DNA from 4 places in the Streptomyces sp. NPDC049837 genome. Region 1 is predicted to be linked to each of the others. Evidence: riboswitches for the same ligand, from Rfam matches in the RefSeq annotation. Region 1 holds a riboswitch; each other region holds the start of a gene.

The links. Region 1 has a riboswitch for cyclic di-AMP ahead of AB0J57_RS03105 (LysM peptidoglycan-binding domain-containing M23 family metallopeptidase). Riboswitches for the same ligand answer to the same signal wherever they lie in the genome.
Positions count from the first base shown of each region.
Region 2: linked by a shared signal. The riboswitch ahead of AB0J57_RS11445 (M23 family metallopeptidase) and the one ahead of AB0J57_RS03105 (LysM peptidoglycan-binding domain-containing M23 family metallopeptidase) in region 1 are both predicted to bind cyclic di-AMP.
Region 3: linked by a shared signal. The riboswitch ahead of AB0J57_RS05180 (C40 family peptidase) and the one ahead of AB0J57_RS03105 (LysM peptidoglycan-binding domain-containing M23 family metallopeptidase) in region 1 are both predicted to bind cyclic di-AMP.
Region 4: linked by a shared signal. The riboswitch ahead of AB0J57_RS20845 (M23 family metallopeptidase) and the one ahead of AB0J57_RS03105 (LysM peptidoglycan-binding domain-containing M23 family metallopeptidase) in region 1 are both predicted to bind cyclic di-AMP.

Region 1 covers NZ_JBFAMP010000001.1:679,261-686,252, reverse strand. The annotation lists gene dxs (1-deoxy-D-xylulose-5-phosphate synthase) at 1-417, shown strand, start outside; gene AB0J57_RS03125 (aspartate aminotransferase family protein) at 414-1,799, shown strand; gene AB0J57_RS03120 (XRE family transcriptional regulator) at 1,867-2,490, shown strand; gene AB0J57_RS03115 (DUF6126 family protein) at 2,513-2,629, shown strand; gene AB0J57_RS03110 (tyrosine-protein phosphatase) at 2,634-3,446, opposite strand; cyclic di-AMP (ydaO/yuaA leader) riboswitch at 3,993-4,150, shown strand; gene AB0J57_RS03105 (LysM peptidoglycan-binding domain-containing M23 family metallopeptidase) at 4,155-5,039, shown strand; gene AB0J57_RS03100 (SGNH/GDSL hydrolase family protein) at 5,225-6,019, shown strand; partial or broken gene AB0J57_RS03095 (TetR family transcriptional regulator C-terminal domain-containing protein) at 6,374-6,958, opposite strand; gene AB0J57_RS03090 (carboxymuconolactone decarboxylase family protein) at 6,982-6,992, opposite strand, start outside.
Region 2 covers NZ_JBFAMP010000004.1:13,768-20,759, reverse strand. The annotation lists gene AB0J57_RS11460 (cytochrome P450) at 1-1,216, shown strand, start outside; tRNA gene AB0J57_RS11455 (tRNA-Met) at 1,255-1,328, shown strand; gene AB0J57_RS11450 (PP2C family protein-serine/threonine phosphatase) at 1,499-2,641, shown strand; cyclic di-AMP (ydaO/yuaA leader) riboswitch at 2,908-3,041, shown strand; gene AB0J57_RS11445 (M23 family metallopeptidase) at 3,095-4,159, shown strand; gene AB0J57_RS11440 (PrsW family intramembrane metalloprotease) at 4,260-5,585, opposite strand; gene trmB (tRNA (guanosine(46)-N7)-methyltransferase TrmB) at 5,657-6,421, opposite strand; gene lhgO (L-2-hydroxyglutarate oxidase) at 6,550-6,992, opposite strand, start outside.
Region 3 covers NZ_JBFAMP010000002.1:118,005-124,996, reverse strand. The annotation lists gene AB0J57_RS05190 (ATP-dependent Clp protease proteolytic subunit) at 1-383, shown strand, start outside; gene AB0J57_RS05185 (hypothetical protein) at 387-713, shown strand; cyclic di-AMP (ydaO/yuaA leader) riboswitch at 1,010-1,214, shown strand; gene AB0J57_RS05180 (C40 family peptidase) at 1,219-1,695, shown strand; gene AB0J57_RS05175 (DUF6328 family protein) at 1,737-2,285, shown strand; gene AB0J57_RS05170 (LysE family translocator) at 2,221-2,850, opposite strand; gene AB0J57_RS05165 (LysR family transcriptional regulator) at 2,925-3,833, shown strand; gene AB0J57_RS05160 (ATP-binding protein) at 3,866-4,297, opposite strand; gene AB0J57_RS05155 (helix-turn-helix transcriptional regulator) at 4,559-5,428, shown strand; gene AB0J57_RS05150 (DUF397 domain-containing protein) at 5,444-5,692, shown strand; gene AB0J57_RS05145 (8-amino-7-oxononanoate synthase) at 5,664-6,836, opposite strand; gene bioB (biotin synthase BioB) at 6,982-6,992, shown strand, end outside.
Region 4 covers NZ_JBFAMP010000007.1:162,599-169,590, reverse strand. The annotation lists gene AB0J57_RS20860 (GNAT family N-acetyltransferase) at 1-2,309, opposite strand, end outside; gene AB0J57_RS20855 (HPr family phosphocarrier protein) at 2,485-2,766, shown strand; gene AB0J57_RS20850 (GntR family transcriptional regulator) at 3,023-3,721, opposite strand; gene AB0J57_RS20845 (M23 family metallopeptidase) at 3,925-4,713, opposite strand; cyclic di-AMP (ydaO/yuaA leader) riboswitch at 4,726-4,891, opposite strand; gene AB0J57_RS20840 (pitrilysin family protein) at 5,127-6,494, opposite strand; gene AB0J57_RS20835 (pitrilysin family protein) at 6,521-6,992, opposite strand, start outside.

The sequences.
Region 1 (6,992 bases):
GCCGGTCCGGACGACGCGGGCCCGGACGTGCTGCTCGTGGCCGTCGGCGTCATGGCGCCCGTCTGCCTCGGCGCGGCCGGGCTGCTCGCGGAGCGCGGCGTCCGCTGCACGGTCGTCGACCCGCGCTGGGTCAAGCCCGTCGACGAGCAGCTCGCCCCGCTGGCGGACAGCCACCGGCTGGTCGCCGTCGTCGAGGACAACAGCCGCAGCGGCGGCGTCGGCTGGGCGGTCGGACAGGCGCTGCGGGACGCCGGGGTCGACGTACCGCTGCGGACCTTCGGCGTCCCGGAACAGTTCCTGGCACACGCCAAGCGCGGTGAGGTGCTGGCCGACATCGGTCTCACCCCGGTGGAGATCGCGGGACGCATCAGCGCAGCGCTGGCACGCACGTCGGCAGGCAAGGAGAACGAAGCATGAGCAAGAAGTTCGATCTGGCGGCGCTGCTCGCCGACCGCCGCGGCGAGGGCTACGACCTGCACGCCCGCCACCTCAACCCCACGTTGCCGCGCATGCTCCACACGATCGGCTTCGACAAGGTCTACGAGCGTGCCGAGGGCGCCTACTTCTGGGACGCCGACGGCAACGACTACCTCGACATGCTCGCCGGCTTCGGCGTCATGGGCCTGGGCCGGCACCATCCCGTCGTCCGCAAGGCCCTCCACGACGTCCTCGACGCGGAGCTGGCCGACCTCACCCGCTTCGACTGCCCCGTCCTGCCCGGTCTGCTCGCCGAGAAGCTGCTCACGTACTCGCCGCACCTGGACCGTGTGTTCTTCTCCAACAGCGGTACGGAGGCGGTGGAGACCGCGCTGAAGTTCGCCCGGTACGCCACCGGCAGGCCCCGCGTCCTGTACTGCGCGCACGCCTTCCACGGGCTGACCGCCGGCTCCCTCTCGGTCAACGGGGAGAGCTGCTTCCGCGACGGCTTCGAACCGCTGCTGCCCGACACCGCCATCGAGCTCGGCGACCTGAGCGCGCTGGAGCGGGAGCTGAAGCGGGGCGACGTGGCCGCCTTCATCGTCGAACCCATCCAGGGCAAGGGCGTCCACGAGACCCCGCCCGGTTTCCTGCGCGCCGCACAGGACCTGCTCCACCGGCACAAGGCGCTGCTGATCGCCGACGAGGTCCAGACCGGCCTCGGCCGCACCGGCACCTTCTACGGCTACCAGCACGAGGACGGCGTCGAGCCGGACCTGGTGTGCGTCGCCAAGGCGCTCTCCGGCGGCTACGTGCCGGTCGGGGCCACCCTCGGCACCGACTGGATCTTCAAGAAGGTCTACTCGTCACTGGACCGGGTGCTCGTCCACTCGGCCAGCTTCGGGTCGAATGCCCAGGCCATGGCGGCGGGGCTCGCCGTCCTGTCCGTCCTGGACGACGAGGAGATCGTGGCGAACGCCCGGCGGACCGGTGAGCTGCTGAAGTCACGGCTCACCGCGCTCGTCGACCGCTACGAGATGCTCCACGAGGTGCGCGGCCGGGGCCTGATGATCGGGCTCGAATTCGGCCGCCCGTCCTCGCTCGGGCTGCGCAGCCGCTGGACGATGCTCCAGGCGGCCCGCAAGGGTCTGTTCGCCCAGATGGTCGTGGTCCCGCTGCTGCAACGGCACCGCATCCTCACCCAGGTCTCGGGCGACCGGCTGGAGGTGATCAAGCTGATCCCGCCGCTGATCATCGGGGAGCGGGAGGTGGACCGGTTCGTGGCGGCGTTCACCGCCGTCATGGACGAGGCGCACAGCGGTGGCGGTCTGATCTGGGACTTCGGCCGGACGCTGGTGAAGCAGGCGATCGCCAACCGCTGAGCCCCCGGGGTTTTGCCTCTGAGGCAAGAAATTTGCCTGACAGGGAAGGCCCTGGCGCAATGGAGGCATGAGCACTTCCTCCGAGGCGCCGTCGGGCGCAGCGGCACCCGGCGCGCTGCCGGACGTCGCGCCCCAGCTCCGGGCGCTGCGGCGGCGCCGGGGACTGACCCTGGAGGCCGCCGCGCAGCGCGCCGGGCTCTCGCCGGCCCACCTGTCACGGCTGGAGACCGGCCGCCGCCAGCCGTCGCTGCCCATGCTGCTCGGTCTCGCCCGCGTCTACGGTACGACCGTTTCCGAGCTGCTGGGCGAGGTGCCGCCGGAGCGCGACCCGATCGTCCGGGGCGGCCGGGCCGAGCCCGCCGGGGCGGACGGCTGGGTCTACCACCAGGCCGGCGGCCCCGGGCGCGCCATGCAGGCGCTGCGCGTCCAGGTCCCGTACGCCACCCAGGGCGACCTCGTGCGCGTACACCCGGGGGAGGAGTGGCTGTACGTCCTCGGCGGCCGGGTGCGGCTCGCCCTCGGGGAGGACGTGCACGTCCTCGACCCCGGGGACAGCGCGCACTTCGACTCGCTCACCCCGCACCGGATCGGCGCCGCCACGCGCGGCGGGGCGGAGCTGCTGTTCGTCCACACCCTCATGCAGAGCGCCGCTGCCGACCTGTGCCTCGGCGTGGACGCCCACCGCCGCTGACCTTCGATCGGAGAGATCCGCCATGTCTCAGGAACGGACGTTCCCCGTAGGACTCGTCGTCCGGCTCTTCGCCTACCTGGTGGCGGGCCACCTCTTCGCCGCGTTCCTCTACCTGCTGTTCGCCCTGGGGGCGGAATGAGGGCTCAGTCCTGGTCGAGGAGGCGCTCGCGCAGCCGCTCGCGCGTCTCCGGGGAGAGCTTCAGCCCCTCGGTCAGGTAGCGCTCGGTCGAGCCCCAGGTCTCCTCGATCGTCGAGAAGGCCGCCGACAGGTACTCGAGGCGGGCTTCGAAGAGCGGGCTGAGCAGCTCCAGCACCTCGGGCGACATGCCGGCCGGGGAGTTGTCGCTGCGGCGCACCTTGTACCGGCGGCTCGGGTCGTTGGACTTGAGGTAGTCCTCCTCGATGGCCTCCCGCTCGACGCCGACGGCCAGGAGGGACACCGCGATGGACAGCCCCGCCCGGTCCTTGCCGGCCGCGCAGTGCATCAGGGCCGGGACGCTGTCCTCGGCGAGCGCGTGCAGGACACGGCTGTGCTCGGCGGTGCGCTCCTTGATGATCACGCGGTACGAGGCCGTCATCCGGGCCGCCGCCTTGCCGTCCGCCAGTATCGACCGGAGCTGGTCGAGGTCGCCGTCACGGACCATGGTCCAGAACTCGGCGCCGTCGGCCGGGTCGGACAGGGGGATGTTCACATTCCGCACGCCGGGCAGCTCGACGTCCGGGCCTTCCAGCTTCTGGTCGGCGGCGTTGCGGAAGTCGAAGATCGTGTGCAGGCCGAGGCCCGCGAGGAAGGCGGCGTCCTCGCCCGTCGCGTGCGCGAGGTGCCCGCTGCGGTAGAGCCTGCCGTGCCGCACCCGCCGGCCGTCCACGGTCGGGAGCCCGCCGACGTCGCGGAAGTTGCGCACCCCGGTCAGCTCGGGCTCGATCGACGGGACCTGCGGCAGCGGCTGCGTCACGGGGGCTCCTGACGTGTCTGCGGTCGGCGTCGGCCGCCGACGATGTCGCGGTCCGACGATACGACATCGGTGCGTCGGACGATCAATGTCCGTGCACGTCGCACATCCGTTGCCCCTTGTCACGCTCGGTACCCGGCATAGCGGGATGCCTTATTACGGCATTTTGCCCCTTTATGGTTGCGTTCGGGTGTCGCGTCCGGACGGTGCTCGCCCGGCGGGTGGATTGGTGGCTCTCGTCGCACTCGCCAAGGAATGGCACTTCTGTCCGTATTGGGTCATTGGATATAACGTGCCCTGGTAGCAAGGGGGATGGGCGCGCCCACGTGAGCAGCGTCATAACCGTGACCGTCCGTGGCGGGATGCCGTTCATAAACTCCGTGCCCACAACGGGAATTCATGATCCGCAATCCACGGAGGGTGACCGGAATTCCGTGGCGGCCACACCGCGGAGAATGCCGATAAGAATGCGGCGGCTTGTTCACGCCGACCCGGCTCGCTTACGGTCACGGCAATCCGGCCGGACCGCCGAATCCTGCCGCCGGTCGGAATTCGCACCCACCCACGCGTGGCAGGAGCGGGGGACCCAGGTAGTACGCCGACCCCGGAATTCCGGGACCGGCTCGGGGTGAAGTCGCGTCCATGGCGCGGCCGGACAACTCCAGTCCGAACCCGACAGCTCACCTCGCAGGCGCCGGAGAGGAATTCGCCATGCCCGCGAAGGGTAAGCACCGCCGTCCCAAGTCCAGCTCCATTACGCGTGGTTTCGTCGCCGCCGGTACGGGTGGCGCCGCCATCGCCCTGCCGCTGTTCGGCGCCACCGGCGCGCACGCCGCCGCCCCGGCCACCGCCCCGCAGCAGGCCGTCGCCGCCGCCCAGGCCGCCCCCGAGGCCGCCGCCCCGGCGAAGAAGGCCGCGCCGCGCACGTACACCGTGGTCGCCGGCGACTACCTCTCCAAGATCGCCCGCAACAAGAACGTCAAGGGCGGCTGGCAGAAGCTGTACCAGGACAACCGCCAGGTCATCGGCGAGGACCCGTCGCTGATCCTCCCGGGCATGAAGCTCACGCTCGGCGCCAAGTCGACGGCCGCCCCGGCGAAGAAGGCCGCCCCGGCGAAGCCGAAGGCCGACGACACCCGCACCGAGAGCCGCGCCTCGCGCTCCGCCGCCAAGGCCGAGGCCCCGGCCGTCTCGGGCTTCACCGCCCCGGTCTCCGCCGGTGTCTCCACGCCGTACCGCGCCTCCGGCTCCATGTGGTCCTCCGGTTACCACACCGGTGTCGACTTCGCGGCCCCCTCCGGCACCAGCGTCAAGGCCATCGGCGCCGGCACCGTCGTCTCGGCCGGCTGGAGCGGCGCGTACGGCAACGAGGTCGTCATCCAGCACGCGGACGGCAACTACTCGCAGTACGCCCACATGTCCTCCCTCTCCGTCTCCTCCGGCCAGACCGTGAGCGGGGGCCAGGAGATCGGGCTGGTCGGCTCCACCGGCAACTCCTCCGGCCCGCACCTCCACATGGAGGTCCGGACCAGCCCCAGCTACGGCTCGGACATCGACCCGCTGGCGTACCTCCGCCAGCACGGCGTCGCCATCTGACGCCTCCGCTTCCGAACGGCGCTCCGCCCGGCACCGCCTCCCGGTGCCGGGCGGAGCCGTATCCCCGGACGTATTGCGTGTGTATTCCGTGCTTGGGTGAATCTTGACCGGTGGCAAACATCACCCCCCGTCAACCCCTCCTTACGGTCGCGTAGGTCACATCTCCCGGTGAAAGATGTGCTCCCGTGGCAGACGATTCGACATTCAGAGACAGTGACGTATTCGGGTCGTACGCGGCGATCGGTGACAGCTTCACCGAGGGCGTCGGAGACCCTGGGCCCGACGGAACGTTCGTCGGCTGGGCGGACCGCCTCGCGGTGCTGCTCGCCGACCGGCTCCCGGAGCCCGAGGACTTCCGGTACGCCAACCTCGCCGTACGGGGGCGCCTCCTGGACCAGATCGTGGAGGAGCAGGTCCCGCGGGCCAAGGAACTGGCCCCGGACCTGGTGACCTTCTGCGCCGGCGGCAACGACATCATCCGGCCGGGCAGCGACCCGGACGACGTCGCCGAGCGCTTCGAACGGGCCGTCGCCGACCTGACGTCCGCAGTCGGCACGGTCCTGGTGACCACCGGGTTCGACACCCGGGGCGTGCCGGTGCTGCGCCACCTGCGCGGCAAGATCGCCACGTACAACGGGCACGTGCGCGCCGTCGCGGACCGGTACGGCTGCCCGGTGCTGGACCTGTGGTCCCTCAAGACCGTGCAGGACAGGCGCGCTTGGGACGACGACCGGCTGCACCTGTCGCCCGAGGGCCACACGCGCGTGGCGCTCCGGGCCGGCCAGGTCCTGGGCGTGGAGGTCCCCGCCGACCCGGACCAGCCCTGGCCGCCGCTGCCGCCGCGCGGGCCCCTCGAATTGCGCCGCGACGACATCCACTGGGCCCGCGAGTACCTGGTCCCCTGGATCGGCCGCCGCCTGCGCGGCGAGTCCTCCGGCGACCACGTCACGGCCAAGCGCCCGGACCTGCTACCGCTGTAGGCCGCCGCACCCGGCGGGTGCTCCCCCGTGCCTGCCCTTCAGGCGGGACCGCGCCCGAGGGCGGGCGATGAGGCGTCGCGGGGCCGGGCGGTGAGGTGTCGGGGGAGGGCCGGGCGATCAGGCGTCGGGGGTGCCGGGTGTGCCGGGGGTGCACGGGATCCCGGGTGTGGCCGGAGTGCCCGGGGGCTTGACGGTGCTGGAGGCCCTGGGGTTCTGGGGGAGGGCGGTCGCCTCAGGGGCGCCGGGCACGCCGGGCGTCCCGCGAGCGCCGGGCGGCATGTGGCCCTCGGCGACCCGGCCGCGCCCACCCGGCGTACCGCGTGGGCCCGGAGCGCCGGGAATGCCGTCCGGGTGGCCGAGTTCGCGGGCGAGGGCCTCGTCCGCCCAGGCGAGCATGACGGCGCGGGAGTACGTCGCCGCGTACGCGGTCATCTGCACGGCGAGGCCGTCCAGGAACGCGGTCAGCCGCCAGGCGGCCGCCGCGGGATCCTCGCAGCGGAACTCGCCCGCCGCCGCGCCCTCGGCGATCACCTCGGCGATCGCCGCCTTCCACTGCCGGTCGAGGTCCTGGGCGACCTCCCGCAGCGCGGGCTGGCGCAGGCCCGCCGCCCAGCCCTCGATCCACAGGCGCCACCCCTTGGCCCGGCCCGTCGGCGCGTACCAGTGCACGGCCGCCCGCAGCCGGCGGGCCGCCGTCGTCCGGCGGCCCAGCAGCCGGCGCAGATGCGCGAGATCGCCCTCGGCGGCGTACGCGAACGCGGCCGCCACGAGCTTCTCCTTGGTCGAGAAGTGGTACAGCACCAGTGCGTTGCTCACCCCCAGCGCGGACGCCACATCGGCGATCCGCACCGCGGCCGGACCCCGCGCCTCGATCTGCTCGACGGCGGCCCGCAGCAGCTCCTCCCGCCGCTCGGCCACGCTCAACCGCACTCTGCCCACGCCGCCACACTAGGGCGTGTCCGTCACCGGCGCT
Region 2 (6,992 bases), on a different contig from region 1:
ACTGCTGTGGCAGGTCCTCACCGATGACCGGACGTTCGACAAGGACGGCGCCTTGTACGTCAAGGTGCGGGCTGTGGCGGGTAACGCGCTGCCGCTGTGCGCCCGACGGGACCACCGCCGACAGCGCCGGCTGATCCAGCCGGCCTTCCACCGCGACCGCATCGAGCAGTTCAGTACGGTCATGGTGGACGAGATCACGGCGCTGACCTCTCGCTGGTCGGACGGTCAGGTCGTCGACATCTTCTCCGACCTGTTCGACATGGCGGTGCGGACCGTCTGCCGCACGTTGTTCTCGACCAGCCCCACCCCGGCCGCCGCGCGGGAGTTCCGGCGGGCTCTCGCGGTGGGGCTGCGGGGCTTCCTTCCCGGCTTCCTGCTCCCTCCCCGCCTCGAACGGCTGCCCTTGCCGCTCATCCGGCATCCGCGACTGATGCGGGGGCTCCTCGACGCCCGTGACCTCCTCCTGGCTGCCCCGCGCCGTCCTGAGGACGCGGGCGACGACCTGATCGCCACCCTCACGTCCACCGGCCCGGACGGCTGCCGTGCCATGACCGCCCAGGAAATCCACGAGCAGATCGTTCCGATGATCAGCGCGGGCGCCGACACCGCGACATCAGCGCTCTCCTGGGCCCGGTACCTCCTCGCGCAGCACCCCGAGGCCGAGCGGCGACTCCACGCGGAGGTCGACACCGAACTGGGCCACGGGCCCGCACGGTGGGGCGACTTGGACCGCCTGCCCTACACCACCCGGGTCCTCACCGAGACCCTGCGGCTCTACCCGCCCGCCTGGGTGATGCCCCGGGTGACCACCGCCCCGGCCCGCCTGGGCCGCGCCGACCTGCCGGTGGGCGCCTCGGTCCTGTTCTGCAGCGCCGCCGTCCACCGCCACCCGGATGTCTACGCCCACCCCCACACCTTCGACCCCGACCGCTGGCTGCCGCACCGGGCCCGGGCACTGCCCCGCGGCGCGTTCGTACCCTTCGGCGCCGGGCCACGCAAGTGCATCGGCGACCATTACGGCACGGTCGAGGCGACCCTGGCACTCGCCACCATCGCGCGCCGCTGGCAACTGGGTGTCCATCCCCGAGCCGATCCCCGCCCCGCCGCGCTGGGCACTGTCCTGACCCCGCGCCGCCTCCTGATGCGCGTCCACGCGAGGGGTGGGGTGAATGCCCACAGAAACGTCCCCACACGGCCCACCAGGGATATTGGTTAGGGATCGTGCGCCGGATGGCGTAAGGTGGTGTTCACCGACGCGGGGTGGAGCAGCTCGGTAGCTCGCTGGGCTCATAACCCAGAGGTCGCAGGTTCAAATCCTGTCCCCGCTACTGATGACGAAGGCCCGGTGCATTGCGCACCGGGCCTTCGTCGTGTTCGCGTTCCGGGACGGTGTCGCTCGGTCGGCGGACGGCGGGTCGCCGCGCGGCGCGGCTCCGGGGAGCCTGGGTGGGGCGCGGTACCGTCCGCAGCCGTGGGCGGAGCGGGCAGGAGGCCAGTGGTGGGGCAGCGAGGCCGGGACGGTGGCGACGGGCGCGGGGGTGCCCGGCGGTTCGCCCGTGCGTTGCCGGCGCTGCTGATCGTGGGGGGTGTGGTGTACGACGTGTCGACCCCGCCGCGCTTCACCGCCGTACCGCTGTTCGCCGCCGCCCCGCTGGTCGCGGCGCCGCTGTTCGCCGCCCGGACGACGCTGCTGTCGGGGCTGTGCGCGGTGCTGGCGGTGCTGTTCCTGCACCTGGGCAACGGCACCCTGGACGAGGTGCAGGCGCCGACCGAGATCCTCACCGTGGCGGTGGTCGCGGCGCTCGCGCTGCTGATCAACCGCGTGGTGCGGCGCAGTGGGGAGCGGCTCGCCTCGGCGCGGGTGATCGCCGAGACCGCGCAGCGGGCCGTGCTGCCGACGCCGGCCGAGCGGATCGGGGGGTTGCAGGTGGCGGCGCGGTACGAGGCGGCGCAGGCGGACGCGTTCATCGGGGGTGACCTCTTCGCCGTGCAGGACACGCCGTACGGGGTGCGGCTGGTGGTCGGGGACGTGCGGGGCAAGGGCATGGGCGCGGTCGAGGCGGTGGCGGTGGTCATCGGGGCGTTCCGGGAGGCGGCCGAGCAGGAGAGCTCGCTGGAGGGTGTGGCGCAGCGGCTGGAGCGGGCGCTGGCGCGGGAGGGGACGCGGCGGGACGGGCTGGACGCCTTCGAGGGGTTCACCACGGCGGTGCTGGCGGAGGTGCCGCGCGGGGAGGCCGTGGTGCGGGTGGTGGACCGGGGGCACCCGGAGCCGCTGATGCTGTACGCGGACGGGCGCGCCGAGCTGCTGGAGCCGGCCGAGCCCGCGCTGCCGCTGGGCATGTCGGACCTGGGGACGTGGCCGGACCGGGCGTACGAGGTGCCGTATCCGGCGGGGGCGACGCTGCTGTTCTACACGGACGGGCTGTCCGAGGCCCGGGACGCGGACGGGGTCTTCTACGATCCGGTCGCGCGGCTGTCGGGGCGGCTCTTCCCGGGGCCCGACGCGATGCTGGACGCGCTTGTGAGCGACGTACGGCGGCATACGGGTGGCGGGGCGACGGACGACCTGGCGCTGCTGGCGGTCACCCGGCCGGCGGAGGGGCAGCCGGAGCGGCGCAGGACGATGCCGGTCGTGCCGTAGCGGCGTCCACCGCGCCAGCGACTGTCGGCACGGTGCGTAGTCGATGCGTGTCACTCCGCATAACATATGACACACCGTCAGTACTACTGTGGCCGGCGAACCTTTCTGATGTGCGGTCAACTCGCCCCGTTGTGCCCGATTGTGGGCCGGTAGATCCCGGGGCCGTCCAGTTAATGATCAGTAGGAACGGCTTGGAATCCGGAGCCCGCGTCTATTAACGTTCGATAACGCAGCGCGGTCGTCCCAGCCGTCGCAAGAGACGGCACCGTGCGCGTGCGCCGAATCCCGTGAGGGAACCGGGGAACCACCTTTTGGGGTGAATCGGGCTGAACCAGGCCCGTAGGAGACCTTCCTGCTCCGAACCCGTCAGCTAACCCGGTAGGCGAGAAGGAAGGAAAGGAGTGCGCCTCCGTGGCGTCCAACAGGCCTGCCCCCGAAGCTCCGTACGGCTCGATCGCCTCGTTCAACACTTCGGGTGTCCCGGACGCCGCCCCCGTAAACGGGCAGTGGGAGGAATGGAACCCCACCGAGGAGACCGTCCGCCCCGTCCGCGGCCGGCACCGCATCGCCAAGCAGCGCGGCGGCCTCGCCCGTAGCTCCACCGTCCTCGGCGTCGGCGTGATCGCGGCGGTCGGCGCGGGTGGCATGGCCACCGCGCAGGACAAGCCCGCGGTCTCCATATCCCTGCCCGACGTCGTCACGGACAACCTGCCCGACGCCGAGTCCCTGCCCGGCATCGGCTCCCTGATGTCCGACGACTCGGACTCCGGGGACTCCGGCGAGGCGGGCACCACGGACAGCGGGCCGCTCACCGCCGCGTCCCTCACCGGCTCGGCCGACGCCACCGCGCAGCAGAGGAGCGGCGCCGACGCGGGTGAGGCCCTGCGCGCCCGCATCCTCCAGCAGGCCGAGCAGCAGCAGGCGTCCGCCGACGCGGAGGCGAAGGCCGCGGCCGAGGCGGCCGCCGCCGAGCAGGCCGCCGCGGAGGCGAAGGCCCAGCAGACCGCCGCCGAGGAGCTGGCCGCCAAGCAGGCCGCCGAGGAGAAGGCGAAGGCCGAGGCCGAGGCCGCCGCCAAGGCGAAGGCCGCCGAGGAGGAGCGGCTGGCCAAGCTCGCCGGGAGCTGGTCCCTGCCGACCTCCTCGTACACCATCACCTCCACCTACGGCCAGGCCGGCAACATGTGGTCCTCCGGCTACCACACCGGCCTCGACCTGGCCGCGCCCACGGGCACGCCCGCCAAGGCCGTCCACGGCGGCACCATCAAGTCGGCCGGATGGTCCGGCTCGTACGGCTACCGCATCGTCCTGGAGCTGGAGGACGGTACCGAGGTCTGGTACTGCCACCTGTCGTCCATGACGGTCGGCGCCGGGCAGACGGTCGCCACCGGCGAGACCATCGGACGCGTCGGCGCCACCGGCAACGTGACCGGGCCGCACCTGCACCTGGAGGTGCACACGCCGGGCGGCGACGGGATCGACCCGCTGGCGTGGCTGCGCGGCAAGGGCCTCACCGTCTGAGCACCCGCTCCTCGAACCTCGTACCCCTCGTGCGCCTCGTACTCCGGCGGCTCTGGCGGCACACCCCCCGACGCCAGGGCTGCCGGGCCTAGGCCGTTTCCTAGTACCGGTACGGGTTGTAGCCGCCGTAGTTCAGATGCGGGGGCGGCGTCCACACCCGGCCGGTGGCCTGCGCCGCGTACGTCAGCGCGGGCCCGGCTATCTCCTTGCGCTGCCACAGGTGGTGCAGCAGCTCCTGCTCGCGCGCGATGAAGTCGTGGCCGACCACGCCCCGGCGGGCCCGGTGGCGAAGGAACGCCAGCGACGTCGCGAACGCCTCGTACTCGCCGACCGCGCGCGCCGCCGCCGGGCCGAAGCAGCGCGCCGCGTACCCACGGGCCAGACCCCGCGCCCGCATCGAGGACAGCGCCAGCGGCTCGGCCGGGCTGAGCCAGCCCGCCGCGGCGTACGCCGGGAGCTCGCCCGATATCGTGCGCAGCTCGCGCTGGCGCGACCAGACCGCCAGCCACGTCAGCAGCCCGAACGCGGGCACCATGAACGCCCCGTACACGGCGTAGAACCCCCACGGCCCGAGCGCCGCCGAGCCGTTCCACAGCGCGTGCATGCCCATCGCCAGGGCCAGCCCGAGCACCGGCAGCGCGATGCGGCGGACCTTCTTGCGGCGCGCGGTGATCGCGGCGATGCCGAAACCGATGCCGGTGAGCACGGTGAACAGCGGGTGCGCGAACGGCGACATCACGATCCGTACGAAGAAGGTCGCGGCCGTGACGGACGCCAGCCCCGACGTCCCGATCTGCTGGTCCTCCCCGAAGGCGTTGCCGAGGTACAGGATGTTCTCGGTGAAGGCGAAGCCCGTCGCGGTGAACCCGGCGATGACGACGCCGTCCACGATCCCGGTGAAGTCCCGTCTGCGGAAGACGAAGATGAGCAGCACGGCGGCGGCCTTCGCGCTCTCCTCCACGATCGGCGCTATGACGGTGGCACCGAGGGTGTCCGCGGACGACGGGTCGGCGGTGGCGGTGGCTATCCAGCGCGTCGCGAAGGTGTTGGCGACGATCGCGACCAGCGCGGCGGCGCACGCCCCCCACGCGAACGAGAACAGCAGGTTCTTCCACGGGCCCGGCTCGACCCGGTCCAGCCAGCGGAACGCGGCCATCAGGAGCGGGACCGGCAGCACGGCGAGGCCGAGCCCCACCAGGAAGCCCTGCGTGCCGGTCTGCTCCCGCACCAGCGCGAGGATCACCAGCCCGCACAGGGCGAGCACGATGACGACCGCGGAGGCCCGCACCGCCTTGCTGCGCCAGAAGGCGCGGCGGGGCTTGTAGCGCCAGCGGGCCCGCTCCGGCACGGCGTCGAACGACGGCTGTGGTTCATACGCCGGGACGGCCGGATACGGCGACTGGGCTTGCGCAGACGAGTAGGACACGTGATCGACCCTAACGACCGCCACTGACACTCCGCGACGGCTTTGCTACGGACGCACGGCCGCGTCCGGGGTCACACCCGCTTGAACAGCAGGTCGTGCACCACGTGGCCCTTGTCCAGGCCCTGCCCCTCGAAGCGGGTGAGCGGCCGGAAGGCGGGCCGGGGCGCGTAGCCGCCGCCGGGCACGGTGTTGGCGAAGTCCGGGTGCGCGGTCAGCACGTCCAGCATCTGCTCGGCGTACGGCTCCCAGTCCGTGGCGCAGTGCAGGACGGCCCCGGGCTTCATCCGGGCGGCCACCAGGCTGAGGAACTCGGGCTGGATCAGCCGGCGCTTGTGGTGCCGCTTCTTGGGCCAGGGGTCGGGGAAGTACACGCGTACGCCGTCGAGGGCGGCGGGCGGCAGCATCTCCCGCAGCAGGATGATCGCGTCGCCGTTCGCCACGCGTACGTTGGTCAGGCCGGCCTTCTCGGCGAGCGCGAGGAGGTTGCCCTGGCCGGGCGTGTGCACGTCGACCGCGAGGATGCCGGTCGACGGGTCGTCGGCGGCCATCTGCGCGGTGGCCTCGCCCATCCCGAACCCGATCTCCAGCACGACCGGCAGGCCGCCGAACATCTCGCCCAGGTCGAGGGTGCGCTGCCCGTCGATGTCCAGTCCCCACACGCCCCACAGCCGCCGCAGTGCGTCGCCCTGCCCGGGCGTGACACGGCTGCGCCGGGGCTGGAAGCTGCGGATCCGCCGCTCGAAATGCGACCCGGCGGGGTCGGGCGCGGGCCCCTCGGGGAATCGGGGCTCGCCCTTGGGGCGGCGGTGCAGGGCGGTTTCACGGGACTCAGACACAATGCCCAAAGTCTACGGCGCCCCCTGAGCGGCCCAGGTCGTAGTGGCCCAGGTCGTAGTGGCACAGACCACAGCGGCCCGGACCACAGCGGCCCGGGTCACAGCCGCCCGGGCCACAGCCGCCCGGGTCACAGATGCGCCAGCGCCCGGCGGGCGATCTCCCGCCCGATCGGGAGGGACGCCGTGGCCGCCGGGGACGGGGCGTTCAGCACGTGGACCGTCCGGCGGGCCTCGCGGATCAGGAAGTCGTCGACCAGCGTGCCGTCCCGCAGCACGGCCTGCGCCCGGACGCCCGCCGGGGCGCGGCGCAGGTCCTCGGGGGTCACCGCCGGGAGCAGGCGCCGTACCGCCTCCGTGAACGCCCGCTTCGAGGCCGACCGGTGCAGCTCACCGGCCCCGTAGCGCCAGTGGCGGCGGGCGATCCGCCAGGAGCCGGGCCAGGCCAGCGTCCCGGCCAGCTCGCCGGGCCGGACGACCGACCAGCCGTACCCCTCGCGGCTCAGCGCGGGCACCGCGTTCGGCCCGACGTGGACGCCCCCGTCGATGCCCCGCGTCAGGTGCACGCCCAGGA
Region 3 (6,992 bases), on a different contig from region 1:
TCAGCGCCATGTCGGCCATCTACGACACGATGCAGATCGTCACGTGCGACGTGGAGACCACCTGCATCGGCCAGGCCGCGTCGACCGCCGCCGTCCTGCTCGCCGCCGGCGCACCCGGCAAGCGGATGGTCCTGCCCGGCGCCCGCGTACTCGTCCAACAGCCCGCCATCGAGGAGCCGTTGCGCGGGCGACCGACGGATCTCGACATCCACGCGCGGGAGTTGCTCCGGCTGCGTGGCCAACTCACGGACATGCTGGTCCGCCACACCGGGCGGACCCGCGAGCGCGTGGAGGCCGACCTGGAGCGCGACACGGTCTTCGACGCGGCCGCCGCCGTGGCGTACGGGCTGGCGGACCACGTCGTCCCGAACCGCGGGAGGTGAGCGATGCCGGCTCCCGAACCTCCGGACTGGCCACCGCTCCCCGCACTGACCCGCGCCGAAAGCGCGTTCGTCGACAGTTGGCTCGAAGTCGTCGACCTCCTGGGCCGGATCAATCCGGCGCGCGCCACCCACACGTACAGCGCCCTGCGCGCGGCACAGGCCCTCGTCGGGCGTGCGACCGCGCTGCGCGACGCCCTGACCTCGATGCATGAGCGCGGTGAGAGCGATGTGCATGCCCATACGCTGGCGCGGGCGTTGCGGGTGCTTGACGGCGAACGGCGCGCGGGACGCGTGACGGTGCCTCAGAATCGAGGCGTGGGACCGACGTAGCCCTCCCCCGGATGGGCTCAGGAGTACGAGGACCGCTCCCTCGTTCAGCGTACGCAACCGGACGAATTTGGTACGACGCGAGTTGCGCACCCGGTGTACACATCTGGCGGAATATCAGGTTCCGGCCCTGGTACGGGGTTCGTCGATGTCACGCCGCCGGGCACCAAATCGGCCCTGTCCACCCGAATGGATCAGTCGTGAGGAGCCTCACATAAGGCCGTTTCGACTCGGAATTTCACCCCGACATGGGTCAAGATCCCTGACGACGACAAGCCCCCGCCACCGCGGCGGGGCGGTCCGGGCGGACGCCGAGTCCTGCCGCCGTCCGGATGACTGGTCGACAGGAGTGGATCGGCAGGAGTGGAGGACCCAAGCAGTGCGGGTGACCGGACGGTGTTCGTACGGTCGGTCTCCCTTGGGGTGAAGCCGCGTCAGCGGCCGGGCAACTTCGCCAGCCCGAACCCGACAGGTCATCCTTCACAGGCGGCTGACGAAGGGTTGCGCAATGACCGCGCAGATTCATGTCCCGTCTCTGCTGTCCCGGGCCGGTGCCGTCTCGGCACTCACCCTCGCCGCCGTCGGCGGCCCGATGCTGGCGCCCGGCGCCGTATCGGAGGCACAGGCCGCCCCGGCACACGCGACCAAGGCGCTGAACATCGCCGCGTCCAAGAAGGGCGCACCGTACAAGTACGGAGCGGCGGGCCCGTCCCGGTTCGACTGCTCCGGCCTGACGCTCTACTCGTACAAGCAGGTCGGCAAGACGCTGCCGCGCACGGCACAGCAGCAGTACAACAAGACCCGCCACATCTCCGCCTCCAGCCGGCAGAAGGGCGACCTGGTCTTCTTCCATCGTGGGAGCAACGTCTACCACGTCGGTATCTACGCGGGTAACAACAAGATCTGGCACTCGCCGAAGTCGGGTTCGGTGGTCAAGCTGGACAAGATCTGGTCGAAGTCGGTCTGGTACGGACGCGTCCGCTGATGCTCCGGGCATGACCCGTGGTGCGGGGGTACTCGTCGGGAATGTCCGGCGAGAGCCCCCGCACCGCGCGCGACGGGACGCGCAACGAGACGCCCCTGGAGCGCGCCGACCGCAATTTCGCCGAGCTGCTCCAGGAACTGCGCGTCACCCAGACCGGCGTCCAGATCCTGTTCGCCTTCCTGCTGACCCTGGCGTTCACGCCCCGCTTCGGCTCGCTCGACTCGTACCAGCGCGGCATGTACGTCGTGACGCTGCTGCTGTCCGTCGTGGCGGCGGTGCTGCTCACCGCCCCGGCCGCACTGCACCGTTCGCTGTTCCAGCGGGGCGCCAAGGCGCGCATCGTGGCCGTGTCGTCGAAGCTGGCGAGGATCGGGTTCGTGGTCCTGGCGCTGGCCCTGACCTGCTCCGTGTCGCTGGTCGTGGACGTGGTGCACGGCAGGCCCGAGGGCCTGGCGGCGGGCGCCTTCACCCTGCTGGTGTGCGGCGGCCTGTGGGGGCTCCTCCCCCATCTCGTACGGCGCGGGCTCAGCGACCGGCCACCGGAGCGACCAGGAGCGACACCCCCAGGGCGGCGAGTCCACCACCGGTGACGCCCTGCACGGCCCTGGCGGTGCGCGGCCGTCGCAGCCACCGCCCCAGCCGGTCCACCAGCAGCGCGACGGCCGGGAACCAGACCAGGGCGAGGACCACCACGATCGACGCCAGGAGCAGCGTGCGCGGCAGCACGGCCGCCCCGTCCGGCACGAACTGCGGCAGCAGGCTCAGGAAGAGGACGGGCGCCTTGGGGTTGAGGACGTTGGTCAGGAACCCCTGCCGCAGGCTCCGCCCCACGCCGAGAGCCGGCTCCCCCTCGACCGCCCCCGTCCCGGCTCCCTTGAGCGCGCTGCGCACCGCCTGGACGCCCAGGTAGAGGACGTACGCGCCACCGGCGATCTGGAGCGTCCGGTAGAGGACGGGCACCGCGACCAGGAGCGCGGCGAGCCCCGCGACCGCGAGCGCCGTGTGGACGACCAGCCCGCCCGCGACGCCCACCGCGCACGCCACACCGGCGCGGCGGGAGGCCAGCGAGTTGCGCACGACGACGGTGAAGTCGGCGCCCGGCATGGCGACCATGCCTGCCGCGACACCGATGAAGGCGATGAGCTGTGCGTCCATGGTCACCCAGGCTGACGCACCGGAGGCCTTAGCGTGTACTTGCAATCTTGAGGGCCTGCCTAAAGGAACGCTTAATGTACGACCCCGTGCGGCTGGCCGCGCTCGTCGCGGTCGCGGAAGCCGGTTCGATCACCCGGGCCGCGGGGCGGCTCGGCTACACGGCGCCCGCGCTCTCCCAGCAGCTCGCCAAGCTGGAGCGGGAGGCGGGCGCGCCGCTGCTCGTGCGCCATCACCGGGGCGCCAGGCTGACGGCGGCGGGCGAGGTGCTGGTGGCGCGGGCGCGCCGGGTGCTGGACGAGATGGAACGGGCGCGGCACGAGCTGGCGCTGCTGAACGGTCTGACGGGCGGCCGGCTGCGGGTGGGCACGTTCACCACCGTGGGCATCCACCTGCTGCCGCCGGTGCTCAGCGCGTTCCGGCGCGCCCACCCGGACGTGGAACTGGCGGTCACCGAGTACGAGCCGCCGCGTGGGGTGGCCGCGGTGGCGGCCGGGCAGGTCGATCTGGCGCTGACGCACGCGTACGAGCCGGCCGGCGCCGAGCCGCCGCCGACGGGCGTGTTCCTGGAGCCGCTGCTGGTCGAGGAGCTGGTGCTGGTGACCGCGCCGGGTCATGTCCTGGCCGAGGGCTCGGGACGGCTGGCGGTGGCCGAGCTGGCGGACCAGCCGCTGATCAGCAGTGCCCCGGCGCATCCGGCGCGGCGGGGTGTGGAGGGGGCCCTGCGCGAGGCGGGGGCGAGACCGGCGGTGGTGTGCGAGTCGCCGGGCTACGCGCTGGTGTGCGCGCTGGTCAGCGCGGGCCTGGGGGTGGCGGTGGTACCGGAGATGGTCGCCGCGATGGATCCGGCGCCGCTGGGTGTGCGCCTCTTGGAACCGGCCGCGTTCCGCCGGACGATCTCGGTGGCGCACCGGGGCGACGAGTCGGGGCCTGCGGCCCAGTCGCTGCGGGCGTTGCTGCGTGGGGGTTTCGGGCGGGGGGCGTAGGGAGGGACCGCCTGCACAGGGCGGGGAGCGGGTCAGGTCTGGACCGGGACCGTCCAGGGGAGGGCGATCCAGACGGTCTTGCCGCCCTCGGGGGTCGGGGTGACCGAGAGACGGCCGCCGCATTCGGCGGTGAGCCAGCGGATGATCACCATCCCCCGGCCGTTGTCCTGCTGTACGGCCGCGGGCAGCCGCTGCGGCCAGCGGGGGTGGCTGTCGGTGACGCCGATGCGCAGTTGTTCGTCACGCTCCAGCCGGACGTCGACCGTGAACGTCGGCGACTGACCGAAGGTGTGCTGAACGGCGTTGGTGGCGAGTTCGGAGACGATCAGCCGCACCGTGTCGGCCGTTTCCGCCTCACCGGGGAGGCCCCATTCCGCGAGGACGTCCGCCACGTATCTCCGGGCGGCGGAGACCGAGGCCGGATCGCTCGGCAGAGTGACGGATGCTTCCTGATGGTCTGCCATGGCGACCTTGTCCCTTTCCCACCGGGGCCGGGCTCCGACACGTACCGGATGTTTTGTGGGGACGGCCTCGGACTGTGCTTCGCGCCAGACTGCCACTTATGTCGCCCCTGATGGGGGCGATCCACCAAGATATGCATATATCTGTCGCTCGAAGCGGTGAACTCTGCGACGCGAGACCGGATTTGGGCGGCAAACTGACGGGTTGGCCCCACCGCGGGCGGCCCGGTGGCGGAAAGGTCCCGACGGCGGGAGGAGGCGGTCATGCGAGGCGGTCGGCACGGCCCGGCGGTGCGCCGGCGCAAGCTCGGCGAGGAGTTGCGCGGGCTGCGCCTGGCCGCGGGCCTGACCAGCCGTGAGGCGGCGCGGCTGGTGGGCTGGCACCAGTCGAAGGTGAGCCGGATCGAGACGGGGACGAGCGGGGTCACGGGTGCGGACGTGGCGAAGCTGCTCGATGCCTACGGCGTCCACGAGCCGCGGCTGCGCGCCCTGTTGGCGGCGTTGGCGGGGGCGGCGGCGGACGGCGGCGGGACGGGGTGGTGGCACGCGTACCGGGGCGTGCTGCCGCCCCCGTACCAGGACTTCATCAGCCTGGAGGCGCAGGCGTGCACGGCACGGACGCTGGAGACGTCGGTGGTGCCGGGCCTGTTGCAGACGGCGGAGTACGCGCGTGCGGTGACCCGGGCGGCGCTGGAGGGGATTCCGGCGGCGACGGTCGACTCGTTGGTGCGGGTGCGGATGGCGCGGCAGGAGGTGCTGCGCGCCGATCCCCCGCTGAGGCTGGAGGCGGTGCTGGACGAGGCGGTGCTGCGGCGGCAGGTGGGCGGGCCGGGCGTGATGCGGGAGCAGTTGCGGCGGTTACTGGAGTGGGCGCGGCTGCCTCATGTGCGGCTCCAGATCCTGCCGTTCGCGACGGGTGAGTACGTGGGACTCTCGGGACCTTTCGTTATCTTCTCCTTTCCGAACATTTCTGATCTGGACGTGGTTGCTCTTGACCACTTGACGAGTAGCCTCTACCTCGAACGCACGGAAGACCTCGAGGCGTACTGCGCCGCCTTCCGCACCATGCAGGCGCACGCCCTGTCGCCCGAGGAGTCGTCGGAACTCATCGCCGGGATCGGTGACGGCGCGTAGGGAGAGGCACCCCACATGTCTGCTTACCTCGCACAGCAGGACCTCGCACACCAGAACCCCACATATCAGGACCTCGCACACCGGGACGGCCTCCGCTGGTGGCGCAGCAGCCGCAGCGTCGGCATGAACAACTGCGTCGAGGCCGCCCGCCTCGACGCCGCGCGGCTGGCCGTGCGCGACTCGAAGGACACCGCCAGGCCGCCGCTGCGGTTCTCCGCGACGGCCTGGACCTCCTTCATCGGCTCCCTGAAGCGGGTCGGCTGACCGGGGCCGGCGCCGTACGGAGGATCGTGGCGACCGCCCCGTCGACCTGACGTTCCGTCAAGTCGGCGCGGGCGGTGAGCCGGAGGCGCGAGATGCCGTCCGGCACCGAGGGCGGCCGGAAGCAGCCCACCGCGAGCCCCTCCGACCGGCAGTCGGCCGCCCACTTCACCGCCTGCTCCGGCGACGGGGCGCGTACGGAGACGACCGCGGCGTCCGGCCGTACGGCGGTCAGGCCCGCTGCGGTCAGCCGTGCGTGCAGGGTGGCCGCCACCGTACGAGCCCGGCCCGCCAGGCCCGGTTCGGCGCGCAGCAGCCGCAGGCTCGCCAGCGCGGCACCGGCGGCGGCCGGGGCCAGCCCGGTGTCGAAGATGAAGGTCCGGGCGGCGTTGACCAGGTGCTCGATCACCCGGGCCGGACCGAGGACCGCTCCACCCTGGCTGCCCAGGGACTTGGAGAGGGTGAGCGTGGCGACGACGTCCGGGCTGCCCGCGAGCCCCGCCGCGTACAGTGCGCCGCGCCCGCCCTCGCCCAGCACGCCCAGGCCGTGCGCGTCGTCGACGACCAGCGCGGCGCCGTGCGCCCGGCACGCCGCAGCGAGCCCGGCCAGTGGCGCCGCGTCGCCGTCCACGGAGAAGACCGAGTCCGTCACCACGAGCGCCCGGCGGCCCGGGTGGGCGTCCAGGGCCTTGGCGACCGCGTCGGGGTCGGCGTGCGTGACGACCGCCGTCTCGGCGCGCGAGAGCCGGCAGCCGTCCACGATCGAGGCGTGGTTGCCCGCGTCGGAGACGATCAGCGAGCCGCGCGCGCTCAGCGCCGTGAGGGCGGCGAGGTTGGCGGCGTACCCGGAGGAGAACACCAGCGCCGCCTCGAACCCGCAGAAGTCGGCCAGCTCCCGTTCCAGCTCACCGTGGAGCTCGGTGGTGCCGGTCACCAGGCGCGAGCCGGTGGCGCCGGCGCCCCAGCGGCGGGCGGCCCCGGCGGCCGCGGCGGTGATGTCCGGGTGGTGGGTGAGGCCGAGGTAGTCGTTGCTCGCGAGGTCCAGCAGGTCCGGTACGGCCGGTCGCGGGCGGAGCGTACGGACCAGACCGGCGTCCGCGCGGCGCCGTGCCTCGTCGTCGGTCCAGTCGAATGGGTCCTGCGGCATGGGTCGGTCCCTTTTTGTAGGCAGCGCACAGACCCTAACCGGGGTCGGCCGTGGTCAGAGTGTGGTCATACACACACCCCAATCCGCGTCTGTTGTGGAGTTCCTCCTTGGCCCCGGGCCATGCCGTAGGCCAGGATCAGCTTCCATGGACCTGCT
Region 4 (6,992 bases), on a different contig from region 1:
AGGTGCGGGGCGGTGGTCTTGAGCGCGACGGGGTAGCCGAGGCCGGCGGCGGCACGGACGGCGGCGTCGGCGGTGGGGGCGGGCAGCGCGGGGCGTACGGCGATGCCGTAGCGCCCGAGCAGCTCGCGGGCGGCGTCGGGGGCGAGGGTGACACCCCGCTCGTCCACGTCGTCCGCGAGTGTCCGCTCGATCTGCGCGGCGGCTCCCGCTTCGTCGATGCCCTCGTACTCGGGGACGCGCCCCGGGTCTGTGATCTGGCGCCGCCACTGCCCGTACCTGACGGCCTCGGCCAGCGCCCGGACGGCCCGCTCGGCGGCGGGGTACGCGGGGATGCGGTACTCACCGGCGGGGGTCGGGGCCACGGGGGGCGCCGGGGCGGGCGTATCGGGGCCGGGAGCCGTGCGCGGGGTCCCGGTCGGCGGGGGCGGGGCGGTCGGTGCCGTGCTGGCGGCGGCCGCCAGGGCGTCGGCGAGGGCGCCCATTTCCACGTGGACGACCAGCACCGGCTTGGCCGGTGCCTCGGCGGAGGCGGCCCGCAGCGCCTCGGCCAGGACCTCGCCGTCGCCGGACTCGGTCGCCCCGTTCTCCCCGACCCAGGGGATCGCGGTCACCACGACCGCGTCGCACGCGCCGTCCCGGAGGGCCTCGGACAGGGCGGTACGGAAGTCCTGCGGCGTCGCCGCCGTCGTCAGGTCGCGCGGCCGCTGGGGCCTGAGCCCTTCGGTCAGGCAGGCGTCGTACGTCAGCAGCCCCAGCGACTCGGAGTTGCCGAGGATCGCCACGCGCGGGCCCGCCGGGAGCGGCTGCCCGGCGAGGAGCAGGCCGGCGTCGACCAGTTCGGTGACCGTGTCGACGCGGATCACGCCCGCCTGCCGGAGCAGGGCCGAGACCGTGGTGTGCGGGATGCGGGTGACCGGCACCGCGTGGCCGGGCGGCGCGCTGCCGCTGTGCCGGCCGCCCTTGACGACGACGACCGGTTTCACCGCCGCCGTACGCCGGGCGAGCCGGGTGAACTTGCGCGGGTTGCCGATCGATTCGAGGTAGAGCAGCACGACGTCGGTGTCGGGGTCGTCGTACCAGTACTGAAGGATGTCGTTGCCCGACACGTCCGCGCGGTTGCCCGCCGAGACGAAGGACGACAGGCCGGCGCCGCGCCGGTGCAGTCCGGACAGCAGCGCGATGCCGATGGCGCCGGACTGGGTGAACAGGCCGATCCGTCCCGGCACCGGCGGGTGCGGGGCGAGCGAGGCGTTGAGCCGCACACCGGGCGCGGTGTTGATGATCCCGAACGCGTTGGGCCCGATGATACGCATCCCGTACGAGCGTGCCTGCCGCACCAGTTCCCGCTGGCGCTCACGGCCCTCGGCGCCCTGTTCGGCGTAACCGGCGGTCAGGACCACCAGACCCTGCACGCCGTGTTCCCCGCAGTCGGCGACGGCCTCGGGGACCCGCTCGGCCGGTACGGCGACGACGGCGAGGTCGACCGGCTCCCCGATGTCGGCGACGGAGCGGAAGGCGGGCACCCCGTCCAGGGACGTCGTCGTCTCGGGGAGGGCGCGATTGACCGCGTACGTACGGCCCGTGTACCCGGCGCCGAGGAGGTTGCGCAGGACGGTGCGGCCGACGCCGCCGGGGGCGCGGCCGGTGCCGATGACGGCGACGGAGCCGGGCGCCAGCAGCCGCTGCACGGACCGCGCCTCGGCGCGCTGTTCGCGGGCGCGCTGTACGGCGAGGGCGCGGTCGGTGGGCTCCAGGTCGAGGTGGAGGCGGACGGCTCCGTCCTCGAAGCTGCGCTTCTGGGTGTAGCCGGCGTCCGTGAAGACCTTGATCATCTTGGTGTTGGCGGGCAGGACCTCGGCCGCGAACCGCCGGATTCCACGCTCGCGAGCGACCGCCGCGATGTGTTCGAGCAGCGCGGAGGCGACGCCCCGCCCCTGGTGGGCGTCCTGGACGAGGAACGCGACCTCGGCCTCGTCGGCGGGGGCGCTCGCGGGCAGGCCCTGCGCGTTGATCCGGTCGTACCGGACGGTCGCGATGAACTCGCCGCCGACCGTGGCCGCGAGCCCCACGCGGTCCACGTAGTCGTGGTGGGTGAAGCGGTGCACGTCCTTGGCGGAGAGCCGGGGGTAAGGTGCGAAGAACCGGTAGTACTTCGACTCGTCCGAGACCTGCTCGTAGAAGCTGACCAGGCGCTCGGCGTCATCCGTGGTGATCGGCCTGATCCGCGCGGTGCCGCCGTCCCGCAGCACGACGTCGGCCTCCCAGTGGTCGGGGTACACGTGTTCCGGCTGATCCGACGGGGTCCGCATGGGCCCAGAGTACGGGGCGGACCGCCGGTCGCGGAGGTGCTGTGGACAACGCAGGGTGAGGCGGCCCGACCGGCCGCCGGGGCCCCGTGGAGGCCGGTTCGAGCACCCTGTGGGACATGAGAGACTGGGTTCGACCACTGGTCTAGACAACCGCCGAGACTCGAAGGGCAACACCATGGCTGAGCGCCGCGTCAACGTCGGCTGGGCCGAGGGCCTGCACGCCCGCCCCGCCTCCATCTTCGTCCGTGCCGCCACGGCCGCCGGCGTCCCCGTGACGATCGCCAAGGCAGATGGCAACCCGGTCAACGCCGCGTCGATGCTCGCGGTGCTGGGCCTGGGCGCGCAGGGCGGCGAGGAGATCGTGCTCGCTTCGGACGCCGAGGGCGCGGACGCCGCCCTGGACCGCCTGGCGAAGCTGGTCTCCGAGGGCCTCGAGGAACTCCCCGAGACCGTCTGACCCACCCCCAGTCGCTTCACGGAGCCGTACCCCCGGAAACGGGTGGTACGGCTCCGCTTTTATGGCCGCGAGGTCCGCCGGTACGGGTTTCGCCCCCTGGTGTTCCGCCCCGTGGTGTTTCGCCCCACGGGGTTTCGCCGCACGCTTTCAGGCGCCTCCCGCATTTCGGCGCGGGCAGCCCTTTACCGCACGCGGCCTTTTCGGGCATGCGAATTCACGGGGCACAATTCCCCCGCCTTTGTATACGGTGCCGGTGTTAATTGCGGGCGCTCGCGGTGTTTACGGGGTGTTGCGAAGTCCTCACACGGCCGGCCGGCCGCTCGGGCCGCTCCGGGCGGCGCAGCCGGTGGGAGGACAGCGAGCGTTCGACGTGCAGGGTGGTGAGCGCGCGGGCGCGGTCGGCGTCGCCGCGCGCGACGGCGTCGACGATCGCGCCGTGCTCGGCCCACGCCTCCGCCGGCCGGGCCGGCTGATCGACCGCGTACATCCAGGCGATCTTGTGCCGGAGCTGGGTGAGCAGCGCCGTCAGCGCCGGGCTGCCGGACGCCTGGGCGAGCGTCTCGTGGAACCAGCCGTCCAACGAGCGCAGGTCCTCCCGCTGGCCGCGGCGCGCCCGCTCCTGGCCCAGCCTGACCAGCCCCCGCAGCACCTTCAGGTGCGCCTCCGTGCGGCGCTGGGCGGCCCGCGCGGCGCCCAGCGGCTCCAGCAGCGTACGCATCTCCAGCAGGTCGGCCGCCTCCTGCTCGGTGGGCTCGGCGACGCACGCGCCGACGTGACGGCGGGTGGTCACGAAGCCCTCCGACTCCAGGGTCCGCAGCGCCTCGCGGACCGGGACGCGCGAGACTCCGTAGCGTCGGGCGAGCTGCTCCTCGGTGAGCCGGCTGCCCCGCTCGAACACACCGGTGACGATGTCGTCGCGGATCGCCGTGCATACCGAGTGCGCTGGAATGCGCATACCAGAACCCCCAACTTAATCCGCGCGAAACTCACCCGCTCGACGTCTGTCCAGTGACTCTATTGCAGGGGACCGGAATTTCCGATAGCCACCCTGAATCCATGGAGTTCTTTTTGGCCAGGAGGACCCGGCCAGGAGGACCCGGCACGGCGAAGGCCCCGGTTCGCGTGCCGAACCGGGGCCTTGCCTGACGAACAGGAGGGTCAGACGTTGACGCCGTGCGAGCGGAGGTAGGCGACCGGGTCGATGTCCGAGCCGTACTCGGCGCTCGTCCGGGCCTCGAAGTGGAGGTGCGGGCCGGAGGAGTTGCCGGTCGAGCCCGACAGGCCTATCTGCTGGCCCGGCATGACGGTCTGGCCGGCCGAGACGCTGATGGAGGACAGGTGGCCGTACTGCGTGTACGTACCGTCGTTCATCCGGATCACTACGTTGTTGCCGTACGCGCCGCCCCAGCCCGCCTCGACGACGGTGCCCGCGCCCACGGAGACCACGCGGGAGCCGGAGGCGGCGTGGAAGTCGATGCCGGTGTGGCTGCCGGAGGACCACATGGCGCCGCCGGTCTGGTAGCCGGTGCTGACGTACGTGCCGGCGACCGGAAGCTGGAAGGCGTTGAGCCGCTTGCGCTCGGCCTCGCGGTCGGCGCGCTCCTTGGCCTCGCGGGCCGCCTGCACCCGGATCTCGGCCTTGCGCTTGGCCTCCGCCTCGGCCTTCGCCTGGGCGGCCGCCTTGGCGGCGGCCTCCTGGGCCTCCAGCTCCTGGGCCTCGGCCTGGGCGTCGACCTGCGCGGCGAGCGTGTCGGTGATGACGGCCTGGTTGAGGCCGGTGTCCTCGAGCGAGAGGGGTGCGGCGTCCGGGTTGGCGGCGAGCGCCGGGGAAGCGAGGGTTCCGATGACGCCGGTGGTGGCGAGGGCCGCGACTCCGGCGACGTGTGCGCTCTTACGGCTCAGGCGGCTCGGGGCACGGTGCTTCCCGGTGGCACGGGTGAACGCCATGAAGTGGCTGGTCCTTTCCTTCCTTCTCGCCTACCGGGTTAGCTGACGGGTTCGGAGCAGGAAGGTCTCCTACGGGCCCCTCCGCAACGGGTGCGAAGGCGTCCGATTCACCCCAGGGACTGCGTGGGTCCCCGGCTCCCCAGGCTCGCGCCTGTTGGGGACTCGGCGATGGCTGTCCGGTGCCGCGGGTGCGGCGGGTACCGGTCGGACAGCGCATCAGACGCTAAGCGGCCGATCTTTCAATCACCAAACAGACACGGTTTTTTGTAGCGCACGCCACAGGGCAGACACCGAATCTCCGCAACAAAGCGGACATACGGGCGGACCCCGGCATCGAGCGATGCCGGGGTCCGGTGAGCGGCCGCTCGTGAGAGAGGAACCGCGTCGACTCGTATGAGCGGAAACCGCGTCAATCAGCCGGTGACGACTGTCACTTCACCGATTCCGAGCGCCTCGACGGGCTCCTTGATCTGTGCCGCGTCACCGACGAGGACCGTGACCAGACGGTCCGTCGGGAACGCGCTGACGACCGCCGCGGTGGCCTCCACGGTGCCCGTCTCGGCCAGCCGGGCGTACATCTGGGCCTGGTAGTCGTCCGGGAGGTGCTGCTCGACCTGGTCGGCGAGGGTGCCCGCGACGGCGGCGGCCGTCTCGTACTTGAGCGGGGCGACGCCCACCAGGTTCTGCACGGCCGTCTCGCGCTCGGCGTCGGTCAGGCCCTCGGCGGCGAGGGTGCGCAGCACCTTCCACAGGTCGTCGAGCGCCGGACCCGTGTGGGGTGTGTCGACGGAGCCGCTGATGGCGAGCATGGCCGCGCCGTTGCCCTCGGGGCCGGAGCGCAGCACCTGGCCGAAGGCACGTACGCCGTAGGTGTAGCCCTTCTCCTCGCGCAGGACCCGGTCCAGGCGGGAGGTGAGGGTGCCGCCCAGGCAGTAGGTGCCGAGCACCTGGGCCGGCCAGACCCGGTCGTGCCGGTCCGGGCCGATACGGCCGATGAGGAGCTGCGTCTGCACGGCGCCGGGGCGGTCGACGATGACGACGCGGCCGGTGTCGTCGGCCGTCACGGGCGGTACGGGGCGGGGCTCGGCCATGTCGCCGGTCCAGGCGCCCAGGGTGTCGGCGAGCACCGCGTCGAGGTCGACGCCGGTGAGGTCGCCGACCACGACCGCGGTGGCGGTGGCGGGGCGGACGTGCGCCTCGTAGAAGGCGCGTACGGCCGAGGCGTCGATCCGGGCGACGGTGTCCTCGGTGCCCTGGCGGGGGCGCGACATGCGGGACGTGGCCGGGAACAGCTCCTTGGAGAGCTGCATGGCGGCGCGGCGCGAGGGGTTGGCGATCTCGTGGGGGATCTCGTCGAGCCGGTTGCGGACGAGGCGCTCGACCTCGCTGTCGGCGAAGGCGGGCGCGCGCAGGGCCTCGGCGACCAGGCCGAGGGCCTTGGCGAGCCGGGAGACCGGGACTTCGAGGGAGATCCGTACGCCGGGGTGGTCGGCGTGCGCGTCGAGGGTGGCGCCGCAGCGCTCCAGCTCGGCGGCGAACTCCTCCGCCGAGTGCTTGTCGGTGCCCTCGGACAGGGCTCGCGCCATGATCGTGGCGACGCCGTCGAGGCCCTCCGGCTCCGCCTCCAGCGGGGCGGCGAGGAAGATCTCGACGGCCACGACCTGCTGGCCGGGGCGGTGGCAGCGCAGCACGGTCAGGCCGTTGTCCAGCGCGCCCCGGTCGGGGGCGGGGAAGGCCCACGGCTTGGCGGTCCCGGGGCGGGGCTGCGGGTGGAACTCCATGGACGTCAAGGACGTGGCGGCGTCGCTCACTGGTCGGCCCCCTCTTCTTCCTGCTCGCTGTGGTCGGTGCTGACGGGTTCGTAGACCAGCACCGCCCTGTTGTCGGGGCGGAGGCGGGCCTTGGCGACCGCCTGGACCTCCTCGGCGGTGACGTCCAGGACGCGCTGGACGGCGGTCAGGGCGAGCTGCGGGTCGCCGAACAGCACGGCGTACCGGCACAGTTCGTCCGCGCGGCCCGCGACCGTACCGAGCCGGTCCAGCCACTCGCGTTCGAGCTGGGCCTGGGCGCGCTCCATCTCCTCGGGCGTCGGGCCCTCGGCGGCGAAGCGGGCCAGCTCGTCGTCGACGGCCGCCTCGATGTCGGGCACCTCGACCCCGCCGGACGTCTTGACGTCCAGCCAGCCGAGCGAGGGTGCCCCGGCCAGGCGCAGCAGGCCGAAGCCGGCCGCCACGGCCGTGCGGTCGCGGCGTACCAGGCGGTTGTGCAGCCGCGACGAC